DNA from 2 places in the Neobacillus phoenicis genome. Region 1 is predicted to be linked to the other one. Evidence: a T-box and tRNA genes for the amino acid it is inferred to sense, from the RefSeq annotation. Region 1 holds a T-box; the other holds one or more tRNA genes.
What was found. A T-box is a leader RNA that pairs with one kind of tRNA and senses whether it is charged. The one in region 1 lies ahead of AA0X95_RS10015 (valine--tRNA ligase), so its partner is inferred to be a tRNA-Val.
Positions count from the first base shown of each region.

Region 2: it has a tRNA-Val gene. The T-box ahead of AA0X95_RS10015 (valine--tRNA ligase) is inferred to sense a tRNA for this amino acid. The anticodon was not compared.

Region 1 is NZ_CP154847.1:1,954,140-1,962,271, forward strand. It holds gene spoVID (stage VI sporulation protein D) at 1-521, shown strand, start outside; gene ysxE (spore coat protein YsxE) at 614-1,651, shown strand; gene AA0X95_RS10010 (hypothetical protein) at 1,670-1,861, opposite strand; T-box leader at 2,023-2,259, shown strand; gene AA0X95_RS10015 (valine--tRNA ligase) at 2,320-4,962, shown strand; gene AA0X95_RS10020 (bifunctional folylpolyglutamate synthase/dihydrofolate synthase) at 5,052-6,374, shown strand; gene AA0X95_RS10025 (sensor domain-containing diguanylate cyclase) at 6,443-8,132, shown strand, end outside.
Region 2 is NZ_CP154847.1:4,469,790-4,477,921, forward strand. It holds gene AA0X95_RS22855 (hypothetical protein) at 136-279, opposite strand; gene AA0X95_RS22860 (hypothetical protein) at 754-1,092, opposite strand; gene xerC (tyrosine recombinase XerC) at 1,177-2,157, shown strand; gene AA0X95_RS22870 (hypothetical protein) at 2,186-2,347, shown strand; tRNA gene AA0X95_RS22875 (tRNA-Val) at 2,495-2,567, opposite strand; gene AA0X95_RS22880 (hypothetical protein) at 2,730-2,954, shown strand; gene AA0X95_RS22885 (alpha/beta hydrolase) at 3,072-3,794, shown strand; gene AA0X95_RS22890 (YjcG family protein) at 3,926-4,447, shown strand; gene AA0X95_RS22895 (GNAT family N-acetyltransferase) at 4,444-4,866, shown strand; gene AA0X95_RS22900 (competence protein CoiA family protein) at 4,999-7,296, shown strand; gene AA0X95_RS22905 (stage VI sporulation protein F) at 7,330-7,584, opposite strand; gene AA0X95_RS22910 (YjcZ family sporulation protein) at 7,737-7,871, opposite strand; gene spoVAE (stage V sporulation protein AE) at 7,977-8,132, opposite strand, start outside.

The sequences.
Region 1 (8,132 bases):
ACTTCTTATTTGAAGCGGAGGCAAGAAAACAACAGGAAGAGGAAGAAGTAGAAGTATTACCGAAGTTCCCAACCTTTAACTACCAGCCTTCAGCAGAAGAACAAGAAGAATTTGAGCCGGCATGGGCCAGAAACGAAGGCGGCCAACCGGTCGAGATGGAAGAAGAGGAAGTCGGTGTTCAAGAACAAGCGGCACCACAACCAGAGGTTATTTTTGAAGAGGAAGTAGTGCATGTAGAAGAAAGCTCATCATCCCCTGAGGAAGCACCGAAGGTTAAGAAGAAAAAGGCAGCCAAGAAGAAGAGTATGACACTTACCGAATTTTTTGCAAGGAAAGACGAAAACTCCGCCCAAACCAGTTTAAGAGTTTGCATAGTACAAAAAGGGGACACAGTAAATACCCTCGCAGATCGTTATGATATTACGGTTCAAAATCTGCTACGCGAAAATAATTTGGACCTTAATCAAGATGTTTATGAGGGGCAGGTACTATACATCCCTAGTGCTTTTGCAAAAAAATAACTATTCACAAGTGTTGAGCGGGTTTTCTTTAACCTGCTCAGCTTCTTTTAAATACTATTTCGGCTTTTCCATTGAAAGAAGGTCGAGTTGACATGAATGAGTCAAATCGGATAGAAATGTTAGCGCCTGTATTAAAAAATTATTATATTGAGCCTCATTTTGTAGAAGATTTCGGCACCGTACAAAAGATTTATTCCAATAAAGGTACGTTTGCCTTAAAGAAAATCAATCCCTCTATTGGGACTGATTTCATTCGCCATGTGCATCTACTGTACCAAAAAGGGTTTAATCGCATCGTCCCAATTTATCCAACAATGGATGGCAGGTATGCTGTGCTGCACGAAAATGACCTGTACTATCTTATGCCTTGGATGCCAAATGATCTAAAAGATAACCGCGAGCAAACCAATATGCAGTTATTTCGCGAATTAGCGAGACTTCACACCCTTTCTGCAAAAGAAATCACTGTCAACAAAGAAGAACGAACAGAGCATTATGAAAAAACCATTCAAGAAATGGAAAAACAGCAGGAATTTCTGGATGGTTTCATCGATCAATGCGAAAAAAAGACATACATGTCTCCGTTTGAATTATTGTATTGTATGTATTATAACGAAGTTAGCCAAGCACTAAAATTTTCAAAAACAAAATTTGAAGAATGGTATGAAAATACAAAGGAAACCGAAAAGGCACGAATGGTAATAACCCACGGGAAACTAGCTTCTGAGCATTTTTTGTATGATGATCGAGGATACGGCTATTTTATTAACTTTGAAAATGCACGTTATGGGTCTCCGATACATGATTTGCTCCCCTATCTTTCTCGTGCAATTAATACCAGGCCGAAGCGGAGTGATACGGCGATCGACTGGGTGTACCATTATTTCAAATACTTCCCCTTTAAACCAGATGAGAAGCTATTATTTTTCAGCTATTTAGCTCTTCCCATTCCAATCATTCAGGTAGCGGAGAGCTATTATCGAAAGCAGGGGCGAAAAAATGAGTTGAAATATGTAAGCCAACTGCAGCACCGTTACTGGCATTTAAAGAATTCGGAGTATATTGTAATGAAAATGACGGAAATCGAAAACGCACAAAAAGCAAAAGAAGGAGCCCAGCAGCAGTCATAACTCTGCGAGATGGGCTCCTTAAATAATGTCAAAATAAATAGAAACGGCAAGAACGAGAAAACAGGTTAATAGTAATACATCAAATACGGTTGGTAAAAGCAGCGTGCGGATAAATTGAAAAATACTAAATGGAATTATCAATTGGGCAGCAAACCTACGGCACATAATGAACCATGGTTTGTATTTGTATTTATGAAAATTCCTCTTCATCCCAGAACCTCCCCATTGGGATTTGACTTTTATTTATATATATATTCCAAATGCCTATAGAAGTTCTCCATTACATACATACAGTATAAAAAATAAAAAAATTGGTTATCATGATTGACGTCAAACCCTTTTTTTCGGTAGTATTACAATATAATTTAAAAAACTAAGCAACGATAGGGAAGAGTACGATGCCAGCCTACTTGTAGAGAGGGAAATCATTAGCTGAAAGATTTCCTAAGAGGAACATCAGAAGGTCGCCCAGGAGCTTCTTCTGCGAAAAGGTCAAATGATCTGATTAGTTGAAGACGGATGAAATCCGTTATCCCATTAAGTGCCAATCATATTTTTTTGATTGGAAAAAAGGTGGTACCGCGAAGCAAACTCCATTCGTCCTTTTATGACGAATGGGGTTTTTTATGTTTCTGTGGAAACAGTAGTTTAAGAAGGAGGAAATTTTAATGGAAACAAAAGAATTAACGATGCCAACGAAATACGACCCGCAATCGATTGAAAAAGGTCGTTATGACTGGTGGCTGCAAGGTAAGTATTTTGAAGCAAAGGATGACGAGGGAAAACAGCCTTATACTGTTGTTATTCCACCGCCAAACGTAACAGGTAAGCTTCATCTAGGTCATGCATGGGATACAACCCTTCAAGATATCGTTACACGAATGAAACGGATGCAAGGCTATGATGTTCTATGGCTTCCTGGTATGGACCATGCGGGAATTGCCACACAGGCAAAGGTAGAACAGAAGCTACGCAGTGAAGGCAAAAGCCGTTACGATTTAGGCCGTGAAAAGTTCGTTGAAGAAACATGGAAGTGGAAGGAAGAATATGCTTCCCACATCCGTCAGCAATGGTCGAAGCTAGGTTTAGGCTTAGATTACAGCCGTGAGCGTTTTACTTTGGATGAAGGGTTATCAGATGCCGTTCGTGAAGTATTCGTTACTCTATACAATAAAGGCTTGATTTACCGTGGTGAATATATCATTAACTGGGATCCGTCTACGAAAACAGCCCTATCTGACATTGAAGTAATCTATAAAGATGTTCAGGGTGCTTTTTACCATCTGAGATATCCTTTAGCTGATGGTTCTGGATCAATCGAAGTTGCGACAACACGTCCGGAAACGATGCTGGGAGATACAGCCGTTGCGGTTCATCCGGAAGACGAGCGCTACAAGCATTTGATTGGCAAATCGGTTATTCTGCCAATCGTTGGCCGTGAAATTCCAATCGTTGCTGATGATTATGTAGATATGGAATTCGGTTCTGGGGCAGTTAAAATTACCCCGGCACATGACCCGAACGACTTTGAACTAGGGAACCGTCATAATCTTGAGCGTATCCTTGTGATGAATGAAGACGGCTCTATGAACGATAAAGCAGGAAAATATAAAGGCATGGATCGCTTCGATTGCCGCAAGCAAATTGTAAAGGACCTTCAAGAACAAGGCGTTCTTTTCAAAATTGAGGAGCATCTTCATTCAGTTGGACACTCCGAGCGTAGTGGTGCAGTTGTTGAACCTTACCTATCTACTCAATGGTTCGTTAAGATGCAGCCACTGGCAGATGAAGCGATTGCCCTTCAAAATAAAGAAAACAAAGTAAACTTTGTTCCTGATCGCTTTGAAAAAACATATCTACGCTGGATGGAAAATATTCGTGACTGGTGTATATCCCGTCAGCTTTGGTGGGGACATCGTATTCCAGCTTGGTACCACAAAGAAACAGGTGAAGTATATGTTGGTCACGAGGCACCTGCAGACGCTGAAAACTGGGAACAGGACAAAGACGTATTAGATACGTGGTTCAGCTCCGCATTATGGCCGTTCTCAACCATGGGCTGGCCGAACAAGGAAGCAGCAGATTTTAAACGTTACTTCCCAACAGACGTTCTAGTAACAGGTTACGATATCATCTTCTTCTGGGTATCCCGAATGATTTTCCAAAGCATTGAATTTACGGGAGAGCGTCCATTTAAAGATGTTCTGATTCACGGACTTGTTCGTGACGAACAAGGTCGCAAAATGAGTAAATCTCTTGGTAACGGTGTAGATCCAATGGATGTTATTGACCAATATGGAGCTGACTCCTTACGTTACTTCCTTTCTACAGGCACATCACCAGGTCAGGATTTACGTTATAGCACCGAAAAAGTTGAAGCTACATGGAACTTTGCGAATAAAATTTGGAATGCTTCCCGCTTTGCCTTAATGAATATGGACGGCATGACTTATGAAGAAATTGATTTCAGCGGTGAAAAGTCCGTTGCCGATAAGTGGATCTTAACGAGACTAAATGAAACGATTGACCATGTTACTAAGCTTTCTGACCGCTATGAATTCGGTGAAGTAGGCCGTGCGTTATACAACTTCATTTGGGATGACTTCTGTGACTGGTACATTGAAATGGCAAAACTTCCATTATATGGTGAAGACGAAGCAGCGAAGAAAACAACTCGTTCAATCCTTGCTTATGTATTAGATCAAACGATGCGCCTATTACATCCGTTTATGCCATTCATTACCGAGGAAATTTGGCAAAACCTCCCACATGCAGGTGAGTCCATTACAACAGCTGCATGGCCAGAGGTAAAACCTGAGCTTTCTGATGAACAAGCTGCACAAGATATGAAGCTACTTATGGAAATGATTCGCGCGGTACGTAACATTCGTGCAGAAGTAAATACGCCAATGAGTAAGAAAATTAAAATGCTGGTGAAAGCGAAGGACGAATCAATCCTGAAGGCGATTGAAACAAACCGCACTTATATTGAGCGCTTCTGTAACCCAGAGGAATTACAAATGGGCATCGATATTGAATCACCTGAAAAAGCGATGTCAGCTGTTATTACCGGCTTAGAAATCATTCTTCCGCTTGAAGGCTTAATTAACATTGATGAAGAAATTGCTCGGCTTGAGAAGGAATATGAGAAGTTAAATAAAGAAGTAGAGCGCGTTCAAAAGAAATTAGGCAATGAAGGATTTATGAAAAAAGCACCTGAAAGTGTTATTGCTGAAGAGCGTGCAAAGGAAAATGACTATCTTGAAAAAAGAAGCATCGTGGAAGCACGTATTAAAGAATTAAGAGGGTAACCTTTATTAAAAGGGGTCAGCCCCCACTAATATATCTGTGGGGTTAGACCCCTTTTTCTTATTAATCAAAATGGACGGGGTGTCACGAAATGTTTACTTCATACAAAGAAGCCCTAGACTGGATTCACGGGAGATTACGGCTTGGGATTAAGCCTGGTTTAAAACGTATGGAATGGATGATGGACAAGCTGGGTTCCCCTGAAAAGAAAATCCAAACCATCCATGTGGGGGGGACTAATGGGAAAGGATCGACCGTCACCTACCTTCGAAATATTTTACAAGCAGCAGGCTATACGGTTGGTACCTTTACCTCACCCTATATCGAGCAATTTAATGAGCGTATTAGTGTCAATGGAAAACCGATTACGGATGAAGAGCTTTTACACCTGGCCAATGTCATTCGACCATTAGCAGATGAATTGGAAGAAACAGAGCTTGGCGGACCGACTGAGTTTGAAGTGATCACCGCTATGTCGTTTTATTATTTTGCAGAAATAGGAAGTGTGGACGTGGTTGTTTATGAAGTGGGATTAGGAGGACGATTTGACTCCACCAACATTCTTCATCCATTAGCTTCTATTATTACAAATATCGGATTGGACCACACGAACATTCTCGGAAACACGTATGAGGAAATCGCTTTTGAAAAAGCAGGAATCATCAAGGAGCAAACTCCAATTTTTACGGCGGTTAAACATCCAGGAGCTCTTAACGTAATAGAGAATCAAGCGAAAAAAATGAAGGCACGTATTTACCGACTGAACCAGGAATTTTCAATTTCTGAGCACCAATCATTGGGTAAAGGTGAAAAGTTTACCTTAACCACACCATCAAAAGCCTTCAGTGATTTCGAAATCAGTATGATCGGTCAGCATCAAACGGAAAATGCGGCTCTTGCAGTCTGTGCAGCACTATACTTAAATCAAGAGGGTTCGTTTCCTATCAGTGAGAAAGCGATTAGAGAAGGCTTGAAACAGGCATACTGGCCTGGCAGATTTGAAATTCTATCTGAAAATCCATTAGTCATCATCGATGGGGCTCACAATGAGGAAGGGATTACAGCACTTGTCCAAGAATTATCAACGAGATATAGAGAACGGCACATCCATATTGTGTTTGCTGCATTAAAGGATAAGAAGCTGGATGAAATGATTTCTAAGCTAGATAAAATAGCGAATCAACTCTCATTTGTTAGCTTTGACTTTCCGCGAGCAGCTTCAGCAGAAGAATTAGTAAACATCAGCCAATCGGCTAATAAAGTGGCTGTAAACAACTGGGAGTCCTATCTGATGGATGAAATTCAAGACCTTGATTCAAAAAGTATGTTGGTCATAACTGGTTCACTATATTTCATTTCTGTAGCAAAGCCAGAAATATGTAAATATTTGAAAAATACGACGATTTCTTTGTGACAAGCTATTGTAAAAGTGGTAAAATGTTTTTATCTTGAATTAATGATAATTAGGGGAGGTGGGGCAAAATGGATGTAAAGCCACAAACAAAACAAGCCATTTTTCTTGTATGGTTTTTATTAGTTCCTGCAGGGCTGTGGTTTACCTATCATACGTATCCTCCTAAAATTAACGGGCATTGGATAGATCTATTAGCCTTTTTGCTATTAACCTCAGTCGTTGCCTCCATGCCTATTGTCATTAACGAAATGTTTATCTTTTTAATTCAATGGGTGGCACTGGCTACCTTTTTGCGGTTTGGTTTATTCGTGGAAATCATCTTTGCTCAAATTGCCGTCGTAGTGTTAGTTCTTAAGCTGAGGATTCTCCGTAAGGGCGAATTGTTCCGCTTACCGCTAAATTTGATTATGTTCTTTTTCGTTTCTTTTTTAAGTGGTGGTTTGTATTATTTACTAGGCGGACATACAGGACCCAAATTACAAATAAATGCGGACTTCTTATTGCTGGCAGTCTTGTACGCAGTACTAAGCTATACATTAAATCAAGTGATTCTAGCGTTTAATCTATATGTGATTTATAAAAGTAAAGATCCGTATTTTGGGAAAGAATTCTTTGTCGAGACAATCACAACGTTAATAACCTTCCCAATCGGATTCATCTTGTACATTCTCTATAATCAAGTGGGCTTATTAGCCCTTTTGTTTGTAGGAGTACCGTTTGTCAGCTTATCTACAATCTTTAATCTCTATTATTCTAGTGAAAAAATAAATGAATACCTGCAAAAGGCAGCAGAAATTGGCCATCAAATGGCTGAACGCTTATTTATTGATGATGTCGTTGACCTTTTTATTAAGAAATTAAGTGAAATGCTGCCGGTGGATTATGCTTATATCCTTGAGGCCAGCGGCGACGAACTGAAATTGATTCGCCGGATTGAATCAGGACAAGTGTTACCAAATGATCAGCAGTTTATGAGTATACATGAAGGAATCAGTGGAATGGTTTGGGCAAACCGAAAGTCCTTCCTATTCAAAACAAAGAAGGATTGGATTGAGTATTCGAATGGCTACATCCCGAAGGATGCCGAAAGTATTCTGGGTGTTCCCATCATTAGGAGTAAAAAGTTAATCGGTGTCTTACTGTTAGCTTCAAGAAGAAAACGAGCCTATGAAAAATCACAGTTAATGATTATTGATATCCTTTGTTCTCATTTTGCTATCGCAATTGAAAATGCACGCCATTATGAGCAAACCAAGAGACAGAGTGAGCGTTGTGCCTTAACGAATCTATATAATTATCGTTACTTTGAGAATATGTTAACAGAGGAATTTGAAAAACTTACCCGTTTCGAACGTAAAATGCTTTCATTAATTATTCTTGACATTGACCATTTTAAAAACGTGAATGATACGTATGGCCATCAAAGTGGAAATGAAATTTTGTGCGAACTGGCTAGTAGGTTAGGTAAGCTGGTCGGAGTCAGAGGAATAGTTGCCCGTTATGGCGGCGAGGAATTTGTGGTCCTTTTACCGGATGTATCAAAAGAAGAGGCCTATCAAATGGCTGAACTCATCCGTCAATCCATCGCAAACTGGCCGTTCAGCATAAGCCAGTCGCTGGACCAAAAGCATCAGCAGGTCAGAATCACCGCTTCCATCGGGGTGGCAACCGCACCAGAAGATGCCGAAGATTCATTAGCATTGATCCGCCATGCAGACCGTGCTCTTTATGTAGGGGCTAAGCGGGCAGGACGGAACC
Region 2 (8,132 bases), 2.5 Mb from region 1:
TTCACATGATTTATATTAATTTTGCCAAATCACTATGAGCCCTTCCTCTCTCACAGCACTTGTGGCTCCGACGACCACTCCAGGTTGATTTGGTTTTAGAATTAGATTTATAGATTTATATTTTTTTAATCTGGTTTATTTCGTTTCTCCCATAATATTTCTTATCTTACGCCAGATTTTACGAAAAAAAGTTGAACAACCAAAGATGATAAAGCCAATTATTCCAATGCCTGTGCAAATCATAACCTTCCAAATTAGAGCCTCTTGAATTATTGACATTCTGATACCTCCACAAGAATTTTTTCATCTTTAGAAATTCTTTAAGTTGAACTAGTGTTAATTTTTATTCATATTGAATTGTTTATCTTGGATATTCTGATTCTACTTCGATTCCGCGTCAAAATAGGGTAAAAATTTCGCGCAAAGGTGTAAAAAAGTTATAAAAATCCAAGGGATGAAATTTCATTGTGTTCTCATTTTTTTATAATCTAGGAACAAAAAATAGACCAATGCTTACCCTTCTTCCATTGATTGCATACAAACCCATCGTTCATCCATCTATAAAAGGTGAAGTAGATGAACAAACATGTGGATATATGACTCAAATCATGGAAAGAAGGGACTCATTGGTCTACCTATGTCCAAGCCAATTCCGTCTAACATCATGCGCCAAGATAATGGTCCATTCCAGAACTAATTGAGGTAAAGTTATTATTACCTTTTTAACAACTAAAAAAAAATAGGTACTGTTTTTTAGCACCTATTACCTTCATATTCTTTAATAATTTTATAAAATGTATTTTTCTTTAGTTCCATTTGATTCATAAAATCGACAGCCGTTATTTCGTTCCCTTTCCATGATTCATATTTTGTTTTTAAAATTGCTTTTTGTTTCTCATTTAATAAGTCTAGGTTCATTTTCGGTCTACCTAAATGTTTTCCTTTTGCTTTTGCCGATTCAATCCCTTCCCGTTGCCATTTAATAATATCCTCTCTTTCTTTTTCCGCAACAAATGAAAGAACCTGCAATATTAAATCAGAAATAAATGTCCCCAGCGTATCCTTGTGCAGTGTTGTATCCAGCAATTGCATATTAATCACCCTTAGAAACTTGTAGTGAGCGATTAAAGAAACGCCGTACAAGAGAAAGAAATACTAAATAAAGGGGAGATAATAATGGCACATATAGAAGAACGGGGTAAAAATTCGTATCGTTTGATTGTTCCACTCGGTTTTGATACAGAAGGAAAGCGTATTAGAAAAACAAAAACCGTAAAATGCAAAAATAAAACAGAAGCAGAAAAAGAACTGGCAAAGTTCGTTGTTGAAATTGAAACTGGAGAATACATAGCTCCACAGAAAATGACGTTTTCCACATTTGTCGAGGAATGGAAGGAAAAATATGCCCGAAAACATAATATCCCAAAAACATTGGAAAATTACATGTCATACCTGGAACAAAGGATTATTCCCACTTTTGGTCATATACGTGTAGACCAAATTAACACTTTTCAAATTCTCAATTTTTTAGAGAGCCTTTCTAAAAATGGCGTTCGTTCTGACGGAAAGGAAGGTGGGCTATCTTCAGCAACCATACAGTTTTATCATCGGATACTAAAAAATATTTTCAGTCGTTGCGTAGAATGGAAGGTTATAAAGGAAAACCCTGTAGCAAATGTAAAGAAGCCAAAAGCGGAATTCAAAAAAGCGCATGTTTTTACAGAGGAACAGGTCCATCAATTAATGGAACACTTATCTAATGAAGATATTAAGTGGAGGATGATTGTAACTCTGGCAATCACCACAGGAATGCGTAAAGGAGAAATTCTTGGATTAGAATGGAAGCACATTGATTTGGAAAAAGGAAAAATTTACGTTCAACAAGCGCTATCCCATACAAAAGAGGATGGTTATATTTTTAAAGAACCAAAAACAAAAAATTCAAATCGTACAATTTCATTATCGAACAGCGTTGTACAACAAATTAAAAAATATAAAGCATATAAACTTCGAGAAAGATTACGAATGGGTATAGAAAGTGATGTACAATTTCTATTATTTTCATCACCAGAGGGCAACCCGATGTATCCATCCAGTATTACGACCTGGTGGAGAAAAAGATTGAAAATATGGTTTACCTCATATTACCTTTCATGAGCTTAGGCATACCTCAGCAACACTGCTGATTAACCAAGGCGTTCACATGAAGACCATTAGCGCCAGATTAGGGCATTCTAAAATAGGTACAACTATGGACCTGTATGGTCATGCTCTGGAAAGTGCAGACGAAGCTGCTGCAAACCAATTCGATCAATTTTTTTCGAAAAATAAAAAGGAACAAGCTTAATAATCTGTTCTAGTTACTTATTTATGATTTAGACTTTTTAATTTTGCCACCAACTTGCCACCAATTCATCTGTACTATTTCAAACTAAATTTTCTGTTATATAGGAAAAACCTTGATAACACAACGGTTACCAAGGCTCTGTATTAATGACCTGTGAGGGGTTCGAACCCCCGACCTCAACCCTGTCAAGGTTGCGCTCTCCCAACTGAGCTAACAGATCGCTTATTAAACTACATATCTAATTATAATAATATTCTAGCAAAAGTCAATAATTAATTTCCAATATATAACCCCAGAAAACAAGAACATTAGTTCTTGTTTTTATTGAATAAAGAACTAATGTTCGGTTATAATAATATTATAAAAGAAAGGAGTGATTTAAATGGATGGGCTTTTTATTCGTTCAATTGAAGAAAACATGCCATTGGAAATGATTTACCTTGCTGATAATCAAGAAATTTCACAACGAAAACTAATTGTGAAGGAAATTAATGATGATTATATCCGCGGGTACTGTTTGCTTCGGAAACAGATGCGCACCTTTAAACGGGAAAACATCTTATCCCTAATGCCCGAATCACAACCGAAAAAGCGATATCTTCATTAATTCCTCTTTACCTCTTAACAGCAGCTTACCAATCCCTTTATTCCCCCTTGTGAAAGCATTTCCAGTCGAGTTATGGTAAAATTCTAATGTATCTACTGAATATGGGGGTTTTATCACATGGAATTTCCTAAAGGCACGATTAAAGAACTTACCTTTCATAGCAAAGAGCTTGGAGAGGACATCCTGCTCCTTGTTTACCTTCCAGCAAACTTCTCACCACTCTATAAATACTCTCTGCTGATTACCCAGGATGGCCGTGATTATTTTCAACTTGGCAGACTTGGCCGATTAGCAGATGAGTTTCTTTATAATAGAGAAATTGAAAATTTAATTATTGTGGGGATACCCTATAAAGATGTTGCTGACCGCCGCAGAAAATATCATCCAAATGGTGATCAAAATGAGAAATACATTCGCTTCCTAGCACACGAATTAGTACCATTTCTTGATACGGAGTTTCCAACCTATCAAATGGGTACAACCCGAGCACTTATTGGTGATTCTCTTGGGGCCACCGTCTCTTTAATGACAGCCATTCAATATCCACATACTTTTGGAAAGGTACTTTTGCAATCACCCTATGTGAATCATAAGGTCTTAGGATTAATAAAAGATTTTACAGATACTCAGCTACTAGAGATTTATCATGTAATTGGAATCCAAGAAACGGAAGTACCAACCACAGATGGACAAGTTAAGAACTTTTTACGCCCTAACAGGGAACTATCAAAAATAATTTCAGAAAAATCCATTACATACTTCTATGAAGAATTTAATGGTGATCATACGTGGACCTATTGGCAGCCAGATTTAAGACGGGCACTGAAAATGTTTTTCTAACACATATTAGCAAAAGTTTGAGTATTTTCTATTATTTAATATAGTTTGAAAATTTGATATAATAACAAGAAGGCTTTTATGAGTATTAATCTTCTATTAAAATAATTATTTAATAACGGAGGTATAAACGTATGAAATTTGGAGTTGTTATCTTTCCATCAAAAAAGCTTCAAGACTTAGTGAATTCTTACCGTAAACGTTATGATCCACACTATTCACTTATTCCTCCACACTTAACATTAAAAAATTCCTTTGAAGCAACAGAAGAGGATGCAAAGGATGTAGCAAATAAGCTACTGCAAATCGCTCAAAATACCCATCCTTTTTCATTAAAAACTTCAAAGATCAGTTCTTTTCAACCTGTAAATAATGTGATTTATTTTAAAGTTGATCCGACAGAAGAACTTACCAATCTGCATTCCGAAATCAATCAAACTTTTAGCGATTCACCGTTAGAGTATGCCTTTGTCCCTCATATTACGATTGGTCAAAAACTCTCTAATGATGAACACTCCGATGTCTTTGGATCACTCAGAATGACAAAAATTGATCACGAAGAAACCATTGACCGATTCCACCTTCTCTATCAATTAGAAAACGGTTCTTGGACCGTATATGAAACATTTCGTCTTGGAAAGGAACAGGAAAAGTGAAGCTTAAAGTAGTTGAAAATAAAAATGAACTGGAAGATGCATTTTCCATTCGAAAGACTGTTTTTGTTGAAGAACAAAACGTTCCTCTTGAAGAGGAAATTGATCAATTCGAAGATGAGGCTGTTCATTTTGTCCTCTATAAGGATGATGCGCCAATCGGTGCAGGTCGATTCCGTGTGGTTGATGGATATGGAAAAGTAGAACGAATTTGTGTATTAAAGGAAGCAAGAAAGACGGGTGCTGGTAATGCCGTCATGAATGGCATTGAGGAGCATGCCCGTGAACAAGGGCTACATAAGTTAAAACTTAATGCCCAAACTCAAGCCATCCCTTTTTATTCACGTCTTGGCTACGAGGGTGTCTCTGAAGAATTCCTCGATGCAGGCATTCCTCATAAAACCATGATGAAAGAAATGTAACATACGAACCACTTGCCGGAGAAAACGGCAAGTGTTTTTTTATATAATGGTTAATATATGAAACACTTTCCGTCTCTAGCAGGTTTTGTTATGATAGAACAGTCGTATTTATCGAAATTGAGGTTTTACTATATGAAAACTGCTATCTACCAAAATCAAACCATTGAACTTGAGCAACTGGCCCGGGAACAATATCAAAAGATATTCCTTGCTGGTAAAAATGGAGAGCTCCTATGTCCTGCTTGCAAGGAAAAGGTGCAGCTGTTTTTAGGGATTCAAGATTATCCACATTTTTTTCACGCGCATGCTCCTAAGAAAGATTGTTCAGAACCAAGTTCTCCTGTAACCCAAATCGATGACACACCAAACTATATTGAACGAAACGGCTTTAAAATACCGCAAGGAAGAACCATTACGGAGGCCCCCAAAGATGTTGAACTTTTCAAGTCTGCAAAACATATAGAATATCAAATTCCATTTAAAGCAGCAGAGACCAAGCCAAAAATTGAACGCCCGTCATACCTTCAGCAACTCGAAGGCACAGGAGTGGTCCTAGATGATAATCAGGCGGCGGCTGTTATGGAAACGGAAGGCTCATTGCTAGTCTTAGCTGGTGCCGGTAGTGGGAAAACCCGGGTGTTAACCGCCAGGACAGCCTATATGTTGGAAGTAAACCAAGCGGATCCTCGCTCAATTATGCTTGTTACCTTTACATCAAAAGCAGCTGCGGAAATGAAGCATCGTTTGCTCTCTTATCCAGAAATAAACCGCGAGAAGATTAACTTACTAGTTACAGGAACCTTTCACAGCATCTTTTACCGGATCCTTATGTTTCATGATTCTGTGAATTGGTCGGCTAATAAACTATTAAAAAAAGAATGGCAGCGGGATAAAATTTTGAAGGAAGCCGGTAAAGAGCTTGATTTATCGGAGAAAGAATTTGCTTATGATCTAGCTCTTCAGCAAATTGGACTTTGGAAAAACTCCCTACTCCTGCCTAATGAAGTTCAACCTTCCACAGAGTGGGAAGAGAAAGTTGTCTTTTTATATACAAAATATGAAGAGTTCAAACAAAGAGAAGGTTTATTTGACTTTGATGACATGCTGATCGGCTGTTATCAGCTTCTCAAAACATCTCCCGCACTTCTTCAACAATATCAAGATCGTTTTCACTATTTTTTAATCGATGAGTTTCAGGATATTAATAAAGTGCAATACGAGCTGGTTAAGCTTTTATCCAGAAAAAACAAAAATGTCTGTGCAGTCGGTGATGATGACCAGGCGATCTATAGCTTCAGGGGCAGTGACCCTAGCTATTTACTTGAGTTTGAGAAAGACTTTCCATACGCCAAATTGGTCACTCTAGACCAAAATTATCGTTCCTCCCATGAGATTGTTTCGGCTGCCAATCAAATGATTTCAGCCAATAAATTAAGACGAATGAAGAAAATGAAGGCCCAGTTCTCAGGGGGAATACTGCCGAAGTTATTTTACCCCTATGATGAAGAAGAAGAAGCAACCATGATTGTGACTGACATTCAAGAGAAAATCGCAGCAGGAGCGAATCCTTCCGATTTTGCGATACTTTATCGTACCAATGCTGGTTCTAGAGCTGTTTTTGAACGATTAGCGAACTCAAACCTTCCATTTAAAATTGATTTGGACGCAGATTCTTTTTACGACCGCTATATTGTAAGAAGCACCCTTTCCTTTTTAAGAGTGAGTTTAAATGAAGATGACCCCCAATCCATTGCTGACATCTTACCTTTTCTGTTTTTAAAACAGTCTGTTCTTAAAGAAATAAAAGCACAAAGCATCCTAAAAGACTGTAGTTTTCTTGAGTCCCTTTCACACTTGAAAACAACACATGCTTTTCAAGAGAAAAAATTAAAAAAAGCAGTGACACTCATTCGTGGATTAAAACACTTGTCTCCTATTCGAGCACTTGAACAGATTGAAAAGGATATTGGTTTTCTAGATTTTCTCAAGAAACGTGGAAATGAATCCAGTAAGCTGGAAAAAGGCTCTGATGACCTGAAGGACCTTAAAGTAGCGGCAAGAAGCTTTGAAACCATTGAAACATTATTAGTACATGCGGAACATATGTCGGCCATGAATAAGGAAATTAAAAACTTAAGTAAGCATTTTACCGATGCCATTAGCCTGAGCACGATCCACCGGGCGAAAGGACTGGAGTATCAAACTGTCTATATGCTTGGTGCTGTCGATGGCAGTCTCCCGCATGATTATGCACTCGAAACATATAGAAACGGTGATTTCTCAGCTTTAGAGGAAGAACGAAGATTGTTTTATGTAGCCATGACCCGTGCACAGCAACAGCTGTTTATTTCCGTCCCCCAGCATAGAAGGGGGAAAAAAGCGTACCAATCACGGTTTTTAACACCCCTTAACAGAAAGAAGAGAGGCTGACCTTTTTAATGTAAGTCAGCCTCTCTTCTCTTTTTATTTTTTATTCATCATTTTGGTGATTGTATTGAAGTCAAGTTGCTTACCATCATTCACAATTGATTTGACAATTTGATCTTCCATGTCCTTACTTACCGGTTTATTGGCAATTTTAGAAACTCTTTGAATCACATGACGTACAGTTTTTTCATCTTTAAAATTCGCATTTTGCAAGGAATTAGCAAGGTCGAAAATATCCTTCATATTTACGCCTGTTTTGTTTTCTATATTTTTAAAGAAACCGTTATCCATCGAAAATTCACACTCCTTCATAAACTACTTTATTGTATGAAGGAGTGATAAAATGGTGAATAAAATAGGAAAAGCTCACAATTAAAAAGGTCAAGAAAGGGTCGGCCATTTTATGGGACCAACCCTTTCCTTCAGTTCAAGCTCAATCTTCCTTAATAGAAGCTTGCACCAACAATGATTAAAAGGATGAACAATACGACGATTAAAACAAAAGTTGAACCATAGCCGTAGCCACCGCCGTAGCCGTAGCCGCCACCGCAGCCCCAGCCGCCATATCCAAAGCCCATAGACTGTCACCTCCCTTTGTTATCTCACTAATAACATATGAAAGTACATATAAAAGTGTATAGGCATGACAGACTAAACAAGAAAATCAAGTAAAATTGTGTTATTTACCCTTTTGGTTTAAAAATAAGTGCGCCGATAAATCCAAATATAATGGCAGCCGAGATCCCTGAGCTTGTCACCTGGAACATCCCCGTTAATACCCCAATAATTCCATGTGCCTTGGCATCCTGTAAGGCTCCATGGACGAGGGCGTTCCCAAA